3 regions of the Shewanella sp. MF05913 genome follow, and region 2 is predicted to be linked to each of the others. Evidence: predicted binding sites of a transcription regulator. Region 2 holds the regulator's gene; each other region holds the start of a gene.

Region 1 (4,268 bases), on a different contig from region 2:
CGACTCATTATAGGCTGTAGTACATCTCAAACTCTAATGGGTGAGTAGTACGTGCAACACGCTCAGCTTCACCTTTCTTAATTGCGATATAAGATTGGATGAAGTCTTCACTGAATACGCCACCTTTAGTTAAGAACTCATGATCCGCTTGTAGATTCTCAAGAGCATTTTCTAAAGACGTTGCTACTTGTGGGATCTCAGCTGCTTCTTCAGCAGGTAAGTCATACAAGTCTTTATCCATTGCTTCACCTGGGTGGATCTTGTTTTGAATACCGTCAAGACCAGCCATTAATAGTGCCGCAAAACCTAAGTATGGGTTTGCATGTGGATCAGGGAAACGCGCTTCGATACGACGGCCTTTAGGGCTTGGTACCACTGGAATACGAATTGATGCACTACGGTTACGTGCTGAGTAAGCTAACATAACTGGCGCTTCAAAATGCGGCACTAAACGCTTATAAGAGTTAGTGCTTGGGTTGGTGAATGCGTTCAATGCACGAGCGTGCTTGATAATACCACCAATATAGAACAATGCCATTTCGCTTAAGCCAGCGTACTTGTCACCCGCGAATAAGTTAACACCGTCTTTAGCTAAAGATTGGTGAACATGCATACCACTACCGTTGTCGCCAACGATTGGTTTTGGCATAAATGTCGCTGTCTTTCCATAAGCGTGAGCCATGTTATGAACAACGTATTTTAGAATTTGGATTTCATCTGCTTTTTTAGTCAAGGTGTTAAAACGTGTAGCGATTTCGTTTTGACCCGCTGTAGCCACTTCATGGTGATGCGCTTCAACAACTTGACCCATTTCTTCAAGCACTAAACACATTGCTGAACGTAAGTCTTGTGATGAATCGACAGGCGCGACTGGGAAGTAACCCCCTTTAACCATTGGACGGTGACCTGTGTTGCCATCTGCATAGCTAGTGCCTGAGTTCCAAGCCGCTTCTTTTGCGTCGATTTTAACGAAACAACCTGACATATCAGTGCCAAAACGCACGTCGTCGAATAAGAAGAATTCTGGTTCTGGACCAATCAATACGGTGTCAGCGATACCAGTAGACACAAGGTATGCTTCTGCCTTTTTAGCAATTGAACGTGGGTCACGGTCATAACCAGTCATAGTGCCTGGCTCTAAAATATCACAGCGAATAAGGGCTGTTGTTTCTTCGGTAAATGGGTCTAAAACGAATGTAGTTGGATCAGGCATTAATACCATGTCTGATTCATTGATGCCTTTCCAACCTGTGATTGAAGAACCATCAAACATTTTGCCGTCTTCAAAAAAATCTTCATTTACTTGATGAGATGGAATAGAAACATGCTGTTCTTTACCTTTAGTGTCGGTAAAGCGCAAATCAACAAACTTAACTTCTAACTCTTCAAGTTGCTTTAAAACTGATTCAACTGACATTCTTAAGCCTCCGGTAGGGTAAAGGGTTGTCCCTTAATATAATCTTGGTATTCGCCAGATGGTGCATCTGGAAAACGAATTTTCATTTTTACGATTACTGCCATTAAAGCGATAATCATGCCAATTAGTTAACCTTTTGATTTTGTTAATTTTGAAAATATCAAAGATCAACAAAACAAACGCTTCGCACCAATCTTGTGCACCACTATGTTTCAATGTGGTGCAAAAGTCCATTGTGGTGCATATGCAAATTGATAAAGTTTTAGCCAATGTCACATTTGTGTATGACAAGCTTGTTACTATGACTTAAATAAAGGTTTTAACGTGTTTTTTGAGCTCGAGCAAGCTGAAAAAATTGATGTGTTCAAAAATAATCCTATCTACAAAAGCCGTGCTGAAGTAGAATGGCACGCTTTTTTATGGTGTCTATGATTATTCAGTCGCTATAAAGCCCCCTTTTTTTGTTTGCTGGTTTAGAGGTTTATCCGTGTTAGAGAATTTACGTAACATCGCCATTATTGCCCACGTTGACCATGGCAAAACAACCCTGGTTGATAAAATGTTGGCGCAGTCAGGAACCCTTGCATCTCGTGGAGAAGCTACTGAGCGGGTTATGGATTCTAACGATCTTGAAAAAGAACGTGGGATCACCATTCTGGCAAAGAATACTGCCATCCAGTGGAACGACTACCGCATCAATATCGTAGACACTCCTGGCCACGCTGATTTCGGTGGTGAAGTAGAACGTGTTCTATCTATGGTTGATTCAGTATTACTATTGGTTGATGCAGTTGATGGCCCAATGCCACAAACTCGCTTTGTAACCAAAAAAGCGTTCGCTCAAGGCCTTAAGCCAATTGTTGTTATTAACAAAATTGACCGTCCAAGTGCTCGTCCAGATTGGGTTATTGACCAAGTATTCGATTTATTCGTTAACTTAGGTGCTACTGACGAACAGTTAGATTTCCCTATTGTTTATGCTTCTGCGTTAAATGGTTTCGCGACTTTAGATCCAGAAGAAACTAGCACTGACATGACGCCGCTATTCCAAACCATCGTTGAGAAAGTGTCTTTCCCAGACGCAGATGCAGAAGCGCCATTCCAAATGCAAATTTCTCAAATCGATTATAACTCATACGTGGGTGTTATCGGTATTGGCCGTATTACTCGTGGTAGCGTTAAGACTAACCAACAAGTGACCATTATTGGTGCTGACGGTAAGAAACGTAACGGTAAAATGGGCCAGGTATTAGGTTACATGGGTCTAGACCGCACTGAAGTTGAAATCGCTAACGCGGGCGACATCGTTGCTATTACAGGTTTAGGCGAGCTTAAGATTTCTGACACAATTTGTGCAGTGAATGCAGTAGAGGCAATGCCACCGTTAACGGTTGATGAACCAACACTAACGATGACATTCCAAGTAAACACTTCTCCGTTCGCGGGTAAAGAAGGTAAGTATGTAACTTCACGTAACATTCTTGAGCGTTTACAAACTGAATTAGTTCACAACGTAGCATTACGTGTTGAAGAAACAGACAGCCCAGATCGTTTCCGCGTATCAGGCCGTGGTGAATTACACTTATCGATTTTAATTGAAAACATGCGTCGTGAAGGTTATGAATTAGCCGTATCTCGTCCAGAAGTTATTCTAAAAACAATCGATGGTGAGCTATGTGAACCATATGAAACCGTAACAGTTGACGTTGAAGAAGATCATCAAGGTACCGTAATTGAAAAATTAGGTACACGTAAAGCTGAAATGAAAGACATGCAACTTGACGGTAAAGGTCGTGTCCGTATCGACTTCATTATCCCAAGCCGTGGCTTAATTGGTTTCCAAACTGAGTTCTTAACTGCTACTTCAGGTACTGGTTTGATTTATCACTCATTTGATCACTACGGTCCACATAAAGGCGGTGACATCGGTCAACGTGCTAACGGTGTATTGATTTCAAATGCTACAGGTAAGTCATTAACGTTCGCACTATTCGGTTTACAAGACCGTGGTCGTCTGTTTATTGGCCACGCGGCCGAAGTATACGAAGGTCAAGTAGTGGGTATCCATGCTCGTGCTAACGATTTGACAGTTAACTGTCTTAAAGGCAAGCAGCTAACCAACATGCGTGCATCTGGTACTGACGAAGCTCAAGTACTGACTCCACCAATCAACCTGACTCTTGAGCAAGCGCTTGAGTTCATCGATGATGACGAGTTAGTAGAAGTAACGCCTAAGAACATTCGTGTTCGTAAGAGATTCTTAACTGAAAACGAACGTAAGCGTAATAACCGCAGCTAATTCTATTCAGTAAAAATACTTAGCCCAGATAATTATCTGGGCTTTTTTATGTCTGCATGAAAACATTTAACTAGGAAGTTTAATTAAAAATCTGTAATACTCATCGACAATATTTAACATTAATTAGGAGTCGATATGAGTATGTTGCAACATGTCAGTGTGGCAAAACAGGCCAACGTGTATTTTAATGGCAAGGTCACTAGCAGAAGCGTGTTGTTTACTGATGGCAGCAGACAAACTTTGGGTGTGGTACTTCCGGGTGAATATGAGTTTTCTACTGCTGAAGGTGAAATCATGCAAGTGACTTCTGGTGAATTCGAGGTGTTATTGCCCGGCGAAACAGACTGGAAAGCATTCAGCGCGGGTAGCCAATTTGAACTTGCACCAAATGTGAGCTTTAGCTTACGCACGAGTCAAATATCAGAATACTGCTGTCACTATATCTAGTGGTAAATCTAGCGTATTGTCAGATCAGCTTAATCAAGACAGATTAAGCTGATTTTTTAATAAAAAGCGTCTACTCTATGAAAATATTGATTTTTAAGGAGTTCA
Region 2 (4,268 bases):
TACATGCTGACTTGAATACGCAAAAATTATCGCTACTAAGCAAAGTAGAAGGAACATATGAGTCACAATAATCGACATCCTCGCGCCAATGCCGCATTACTATTAAGTGGCTTACTTTGCATGCTGAGCATTCCAGCTATGGCAAAACAAGGTGATCTCAAACAAGAATTGAAAATTGCTGCAGTGAGCCAATCTGCCGACATTAAAAACAATCAAATTGTCTTTAATGGCCCCGTGACGATTGTGCAAGGCACGATTAATATTAATGCCGACGAATTACGCGCATTTACCCCCAAAAACGGTGTATCAAAACGCTTAATCGCGACGGGTAAACCCGCGACATTTTCTCAAGAACTCGACGACGGTAACATCGGTACCGCCAGTGCCAACGAAATCAGTTACGATCTCGCCACAACAACTCTGACGTTAACCGGTAATGCCAAGCTAGACCAAGCAGGCAGTCAGGTCACGGGCAACCTAATTAAATACAACATTAAAGCCCAAGAGTTAATTGCTGAGAGTACCGGTAAAGGCCAAGATCGCGTCATCACGATTATTCAACCAGAAAATTTCCAAGACGAGTCAGCGCCAAAACAAAAGCTGCCTGAGATCCCTGTCAACAAGCAGATAAAACCATGAGCCAAATTACCTTAACAGCTGAAAACCTAGCCAAAAGTTATAAAGCGCGTCAAGTCGTAAAAGACGTCAGCTTAACAGTAAAAACGGGGCAGATTGTCGGTTTACTTGGCCCTAATGGTGCCGGTAAAACAACCACGTTTTACATGGTTGTAGGGTTAGTTAAAAGTGATAAAGGCCGTATATTAATTGATAATGACGACCTCACCGCTGACCCAATGCACCTTAGAGCCCGTAAAGGGATTGGCTATTTACCACAAGAAGCCAGTATTTTTCGAAAACTCACCGTGCACGACAATATCATGGCGGTGTTACAAACCCGCAAAGAACTCAGTAATGAAGAACGTATTGAACAGCTCCAGCATTTATTGGAAGAGTTTCACATTACTCACATTCGCGACAGCCAAGGCATGTCATTGTCTGGCGGTGAACGCCGTCGAGTCGAAATTGCCCGAGCACTCGCTGCTAACCCTAAATTCATTTTGCTTGATGAACCTTTTGCGGGTGTTGATCCGATTTCGGTTATCGACATTAAAAAAATTATCCAACAGCTAAAAAGTCGTGGATTAGGCGTACTGATTACCGACCATAATGTTCGCGAAACACTCGATGTATGTGAAAGAGCTTACATCGTAAGCCAAGGTAATTTAATTGCCGAAGGTACGCCTGAAGAGATCTTGAGCAATCAACAAGTTCGAGCTGTGTACTTAGGTGAACAATTCAAGCTATAGTTAGGTTATATACCCAAACAACCTGAAGATACTCGATTTCAGCAAGAATTTACACGCGTTTAGGCAAGGCATTGATTGCGGTTAATGGTCGTTCCCTTTCCAAAATCAATAACACAGCATGAACGCGTGTAAAACTTGCCCCTTGGGAGTTTCACCGTGTTCCCACTACGTTGTTGCGTTAATTTATAAGGTGCCTACATTACCGCATTAACGCGCCTAGTATTGAAAACACGGTGAAGCTCTGAAACACGTATCTTCAAGTTGATTGGGTATCCGCCTTTTAGCCTATCTAATTCATTCCATTGAACGATACCTAAATTGCGTGAAATGTCATTGACGTACGTGACACCCCATTACAGTTTTTCGAGATTGTTATTTTTATGGAAATCATCTAGGGATAAGCGGTAAATGAAAGCGTCACTCCAACTTAAAATGGGTCAGCATCTCACTATGACCCCTCAATTGCAGCAAGCCATCCGCTTGCTGCAATTATCTTCATTGGAGCTACAGCAAGAAATCCAACAGGCGCTGGACTCAAATCCATTGCTTGAAATAGAAGATGAATTTTCTCAAGCTAAAGATCCCTTAAAAGAAAGTCGCGATCAATCAGACACAGACTTCAGTGACAACAGTAATGTGAGTGTCGAAAAAGATACTTCAACCATCGATACCACAGAATCCATCAGTAAAGAAACCATGGACGACATGCCCATGGACACAACCTGGGATGAAGTCTATACCGCCTCACCGATGTCAGGGTCTGGTAGTGCCAGCATGCGTGACGATGATATGCCTTTTCAAGGGGAAACCACCGAAGGCTTATATGAACATTTAGAGTGGCAAAAAAACTTAACGCCATTTTCAGACACCGACCTTGCCATCGCAACAGCCATCATTGACGCAATAGATGAACGCGGCTATCTAACCCAAAGCACTGAAGAAATACTAGAAGCTATGGGCGATGAAAATGTTGAGCTTGATGAGGTTCAAGCGGTGTTAAAGCGAATTCAACATTTTGACCCCGTAGGTGTTGCTGCACGTGACCTTAGTGAATGTTTACTCATTCAACTGTCACAATATGCAGACTCAACTCCGCACATTGAAAATGCGCGAATGCTCATCAAAGATTATTTGGATTTAATCGCTGGGCGTGACTTTAGATTATTAATGCGTAAAACGCGTTTAAAAGAAGATGAGTTACGTGATGCCATTACCTTAATTCAATCTCTTAATCCGCGTCCTGGCTTATTGATTACTGCCGTCGATGACGAATACGTAATCCCTGATGTCACAGTATTTAAAAAGAATGGCCGTTGGGTTGTTGAACTCAATCCAGATAACATGCCTAAAATAGGTGTTAATCAGCAATATGCTGCAATGGCTCGCAGCAGTAAAAACCCATCTGATACTCAGTTTATACGAGGTCATTTGCAAGAAGCTAAATGGTTTATCAAAAGCATTGAAAGCCGTAACGATACCCTGTTAAAAGTAGCCAATTGCATTGTGCAATTCCAACAAGGTTTTTTCGAATATGGCGAAGAAGCCATGAAACCTATGGTATTAAATGACATTGCTGAAGCCGTAGAAATGCATGAATCGACCATTTCGCGCGTGACCACTCAAAAATACATGCACACCCCACGAGGGTTGTTTGAATTAAAATACTTTTTCTCTAGCCATGTCAGCACTGATGATGGCGGAGAGTGCTCATCGACAGCAATCCGCGCATTTATTAAAAAGTTGGTTGCTGCAGAAAACCAGAAAAAGCCGCTTAGCGACAGCAAAATGGCTCAACTATTGGCCGAACAGGGCATAAACGTTGCTCGTCGTACGATTGCAAAATACCGTGAGGCAATGATGATACCGCCCTCAAACCAACGTAAGAGTTTATAAATCACTCAACAATGGAGAAGTGTAATGCAGATCAATTTATCAGGGCATCATGTTGAAATAACCGAATCTTTACGTGAATACGTTCAGGAAAAGTTTTCAAAGCTTGAACGACACTTCGATCAGATCAATAATGTTCACGTTGTACTCAACGTAGAAAAATTACAACAAAAAGCAGAAGCTAAAGTCAGCCTAAAGGGCGGAGAAATTTTTGCAATGTCAGAACATACAGACATGTATGCAGCAATAGACGCCCTGATAGATAAGCTCGATCGTCAGGTAATTAAACACAAAGAGAAGTATACAAAACACTAACGATGGAACTTTGTACCATCCTGCAGCCGGAATGCACCACCTGTGCCACACCGGGCAGTAAGAAAAAGGTACTGGAACTTATCAGCGATTTAGTCGCTGCCCAGTACCCGACCCTGTCTTCGCAAGAGGTGTTTGAAAGCCTTATCGCAAGAGAAAAAATGGGTAGCACAGGTATAGGTAATGGTATTGCAATACCTCATGGCCGATTAACGACAATCGATCACCCTATTGCGATCTTTGTAAAATGCGAAGAACCCATTTCGTTCGATGCCATCGATAAACAACCTGTCGATATCTTATTTGCATTATTAGTTCCTGCAGATCAGTGCCAACAACACTTAAGCACCTTATCTTCGATGGCCCAAAAACTCAGCGACAAACAAGTACTAAAACAGCTGCGTAAAATCCACGATTCTACAGAACTCTATCAGGTAATTACGGCATGAAACTTGTTATCGTATCAGGACGGTCAGGCTCAGGTAAATCAGTAGCATTAAGAGTACTAGAAGACCTAGGCTATTACTGTGTTGATAACCTGCCATTGCCGCTAATTGGCACCTTATTGGCTCAGTTAAAAGGCAGTAATGACCTCGTAGCGATTAGTGTTGATGTGCGCAATATTGCCGAACAAGGCAAAGTGCTTCAAGAACAACTTGAAATACTGCAACCTGATACCGAAATTACCAGTTTTTTCTT
Region 3 (4,268 bases), on a different contig from region 2:
AAACTGGCCAGACGCGCACTGCTTGAAACTCGCCAACAAGAACAGCGTTGTGTGAGCATTAAGCAAAAGCTCAATTAACAGCCTTAATTGAGCAGCCTTTTAAAACGTAAAAAGCCGGAGCAATCCGGCTTTTTTGTTAGTGAAATTAGCCTGTACGCAATGCTAATATTTTACCGATATCCAATGGTGGCTTAAATTGACTAAAAGCGGTGTGCTGTTGATCAATGGCATAGATTGACATTCTGTCGGCTAGCTCATTACCTTCAATGCCGATATGGGCTGCAACATGTTGAATGGTGAGCTTATCTTTAATCGCATCATAAAGTTCATGCGCTTGTTTAATAATATCTAGGTTAGCGATTTCGCCACCTTTGCGGGTCCAGCCTTTTGACTTCCAACCGTAAGCCCACTCGCTAATGCACTTAATAGAATATTGCGAGTCACTCATAATCTGCACGCTATGCCCGGCATCTAAAGCCGTTTTAGCCATCAATAAGGCTTGATGTAATGCATTAAGCTCTGCGGTATTGTTGGTGCCATTAGGGTTGAATGAACCATACCATAGCTCGGCAAGTTGAGCTTGACGATATACTGCAATACCAGAACCCGCTTTACCCGGATTGGGCTCACAACCGCCATCGGTGTAAATCACTACATCAAACTGCGACAGTACCGCATTGTTAGACGCTTGGGTTGCAGTACTGCTGCTCGCTTTCGCCTTAGTGCTTGTCGTTTTCGTGTCCGATGATTTAGCGGAAGCCTTGCCAATACTGCTGTGCGGCGACTTGGCAAAAGCCGCTTTCGCTTCAGCTTCAGTGGTAAAGGATTTGTATTTAGCCTGAGGAAACTTATCAACGGAACGTTTGGTCACATCCCAGCTGGTAAAAATACCCGTTTCGCGCCCTGCCCAAACTACATAATACTTCTTTGCCATTGTGGTTTATCCTTGCCAAATCAATGCAATACCATTCCGCGTTAGTAAATGATCTCTCAGCGAGAATTTAAAAGGGATTAAACAAGGCGTATGACTGAATGAATAGTTGTTCTCTTTCGAAGTCATGCAACGCAGTGTAAGCCCTTTTAAAACTCGCCTGAAAGGAATGCCCCAGCGCCTTTTGCTCTGCGTTCTCGCTATTTGAAAGGGAACAACCATTACTACATAGCGACGCCTTAATCAAAAACCGCTGGATGCATTCTGAGTGGTCACTTATTAATGCGGAATGGTATCACATCATGCCACGATTAATTTTGGCTTTAAAACAAAACCTACAACATAGGCAGGTTTTGCTGATTGTTTATTCAAATCAATCAAAACAACAACGCACAATATGACTAGTTGACGATAATTGGGCCATCTATATGCTGATGATTCACCCCGCCAGAGCCTGCGCTCACAATCTCAAGTCCTTTAGTATTACTGACATTAATGCCACCAGAACCATCACTAATGGTGACTTTACCGTTAACCTGATCGATATTAATCGAGCCAGAACCATCGCTCACCTCAATATCACCTAGCACTTGTGAGATGTTAATAGAGCCAGAACCGTCTTGCAAGGTCACATCACCAGTCACATTTTTCATATTAATTGAACCAGAACCATCAGCCAGCGTCACTGCGCCGACATGGTCCATCACAATGCTACCGGAGCCGTCTTTAAGTTTAATGGCGGCCGCTACATCAGTTATCTTAATCGAGCCAGAACCGTCGGTAATATCTAGCGCTAAAGCCGCTGGTACAGTCAGTAACACATCGATAAAAGGAGATTGCTCCATAAAACCGTCAGACTGAATATCGGCAACAAACATGCCATTGTCGCCTTGTTTGTTTAAGGTTAATTCAATCTCAACATCGTCGCTGTCTTTATCCGTATAAATATCGGCCGTGACTTCAATGTTTGTTTGCCCCTCTACCCCTTTAACGGTTAATTTACCCGCGCCAGTATTAGCCACTAATTGGTTTAGTGATTGGCTGTCTAGGGTCATTTTTTGTTGGGTATGTGTTAGTTCTGCATTCACGTCGGCAGAATCTGCTAACGAGAATATCGACTCAGCTTCAGTGTATGACGCGCCAAAAATCGTCGCACCTAATACTAAACCTACAGTTAGGCTAATGGTCGCAATACGAATAGACATAGGTTAAATTCCTTTTAAAAGAGATTCGAAATAGAATAGGCTGATACACAAGGTTAGTCGCAAACTGACTAATACATATCATCACCTGATAGCTATCACTAAGCAGGTTTCATACCAAAAAAGTAAGCTGTTGTTTTAAATCGCTTATAATTATTTTATGATAATACTCATTGAGCTAAAAAATTAAAACTTCACCTAAAACAACACAAAGTGGTGAATATCACTACCCGATAAATCCAATATTGAATAACAAATATTGAACAACGAATAACGACAACTTATGACAACAATTCAACACGACCATCTTCATTGCATCGATATCATTGTCGGCTCTACCAATCCAGTAAAAATAAATGCTGCCAAAAACGCCATAGCGCAGTATTACCCCAACAGCACTGTGCGCTGCCAAGGTATGCATGCACCCTCGCAAGTGGCAGAACAACCGATGACCGAAGCAGAAACCAAACTAGGCGCCATTAATCGTGCTCGTTATTGTCAACAACAGGCACAAGTTGCAGACTTTTATGTGGCAATGGAAGGCGGCGTTGACCAATTCGATCATGGCCCTGCCACGTTTGCTTATATGGCGATTATCAGTAATGACACTTTATCGGTCGGCCGTAGCGCCAACTTACCCTTACCGCCGACCGTATATGATGCTCTAGCCGCGGGCGAAGAACTCGGCCATGTGATGGACCGAATGTTTAGCACCCAAAATATCAAACAAAAAGGCGGCGCGATAGGCTTACTGACCCAAGGTTTAGCCACTCGTGAAAGCATTTATACCCAGGCGCTGCTACTGGCCATGACCCCTTTTATTAATGCGGAATTATTTAATGACTCAACACTCTAGTATTTCAAGCCACAGCGTCAATGCCATAATCCGTAGACTCACAGCGCAAGATGATGCCGCAATAGCCGCGGTTATCCGTGAAGTGTCGGCAGAATACGGCTTAACCCCAGATAAAGGCTTTAGCGTGGCTGATAAAACCCTCGACAGCTTAAGTGAAGTGTATCAAGCACAAGGCTCACAATATTGGGTGATTGAATACCAAGGTAAGGTCGTTGGCGGCGCCGGCGTTGCAGCGCTTGCGGGGAATATTGGCGTGTGCGAACTGCAAAAAATGTATTTTAACCGCGCCATCCGCGGCCAGGGCATGGCCAAAAAACTTACCCAGCAATGCATTGAGTTTGCTAAAAACCAGCAATATCAATCGATGTATTTAGAAACCACAACAGTGTTAGTTGAAGCCTTAGCGCTCTATGAAAAATTAGGATTTAAACACTGTCAGCATTTAGGCGAAACCGGTCACGATGCCTGCGAAATCGCCATGATAATGGACTTATAGCTAAAAAGCATGCCATTAATTTACCTACCACCCAGCTTACTTTAGAGTGTTTTTTAAGCAGTCCTCTCCTAACCGTTTAATAGCGCTTTGCACGGATGCAAAAGCTTGGTAGCCTAAAATTAAGCACATTCCATAGGAGGAAGGTAATGGAATATCAACGTATCGGACATTCTACGCTTGAGGTGAGTAAAATTTGCCTTGGGACGATGACTTGGGGTGAACAAAATACCCAAGCACAAGCTTTCGCTCAACTTGACTATGCCATTGGCCAAGGCGTTAACTTTATTGATACCGCTGAGATGTATCCAGTGCCACCCAAAGCTGAAACTCAAGGCGAAACCGAACGCATTTTAGGTTGCTACTTAAAAGCGCAAGGTAATCGTGACGAGCTCGTTATCGCCACTAAAATCGCCGCGCCTGGGGGTAAAGGCGACTATATTCGCGACAATATGGCCCTAGACTGGCGCAATGTACATCAAGCTGTTGATGACTCACTGAGTCGGTTACAAATCGACACCATCGATTTATACCAAGTGCATTGGCCTGACAGGAATACCAATTTCTTTGGCGAAATGATGTATGAGCACGATGAAGATGAACATTACACGCCTATTTTAGACACCCTCGAAGCCCTCGCTGAAGTCATAAAACAAGGTAAAGTCCGTTATATTGGGATTTCGAACGAAACCCCTTGGGGCTTTATGAAATACCTTAAATTGGCTGAAAAACACGATTTACCGCGTATTGTCAGTGTGCAAAATCCTTATAACTTACTCAATCGCA

What was found. The regulator sigma-54, encoded in region 2, starts transcription at its own class of promoters, with help from an activator protein. The targets are predictions, from matches to a motif close to GTTGGCACGNNNNTNGNNT.
Region 1: the regulator sigma-54 is predicted to act here: its motif matches at 1,524-1,542, upstream of glnA (glutamate--ammonia ligase).
Region 3: the regulator sigma-54 is predicted to act here: its motif matches at 2,237-2,255, upstream of AC19MV_RS15625 (DUF4097 family beta strand repeat-containing protein).

The regions. Positions count from the first base shown of each region.
Region 1 covers NZ_JCAYNT010000004.1:125,514-129,781, forward strand. Annotated here, with positions in the region: gene glnA (glutamate--ammonia ligase) at 8-1,417, opposite strand; gene typA (translational GTPase TypA) at 1,905-3,716, shown strand; gene ppnP (pyrimidine/purine nucleoside phosphorylase) at 3,852-4,163, shown strand.
Region 2 covers NZ_JCAYNT010000002.1:517,700-521,967, forward strand. Annotated here, with positions in the region: gene lptC (LPS export ABC transporter periplasmic protein LptC) at 1-71, shown strand, start outside; gene lptA (lipopolysaccharide transport periplasmic protein LptA) at 58-639, shown strand; gene lptB (LPS export ABC transporter ATP-binding protein) at 636-1,367, shown strand; gene AC19MV_RS05725 (RNA polymerase factor sigma-54) at 1,776-3,260, shown strand; gene hpf (ribosome hibernation promoting factor) at 3,285-3,572, shown strand; gene ptsN (PTS IIA-like nitrogen regulatory protein PtsN) at 3,575-4,018, shown strand; gene rapZ (RNase adapter RapZ) at 4,015-4,268, shown strand, end outside.
Region 3 covers NZ_JCAYNT010000014.1:55,053-59,320, reverse strand. Annotated here, with positions in the region: gene pepN (aminopeptidase N) at 1-78, shown strand, start outside; gene AC19MV_RS15630 (ribonuclease H1 domain-containing protein) at 146-934, opposite strand; gene AC19MV_RS15625 (DUF4097 family beta strand repeat-containing protein) at 1,333-2,136, opposite strand; gene yjjX (inosine/xanthosine triphosphatase) at 2,417-2,989, shown strand; gene AC19MV_RS15615 (GNAT family N-acetyltransferase) at 2,973-3,485, shown strand; gene AC19MV_RS15610 (NADP(H)-dependent aldo-keto reductase) at 3,632-4,268, shown strand, end outside.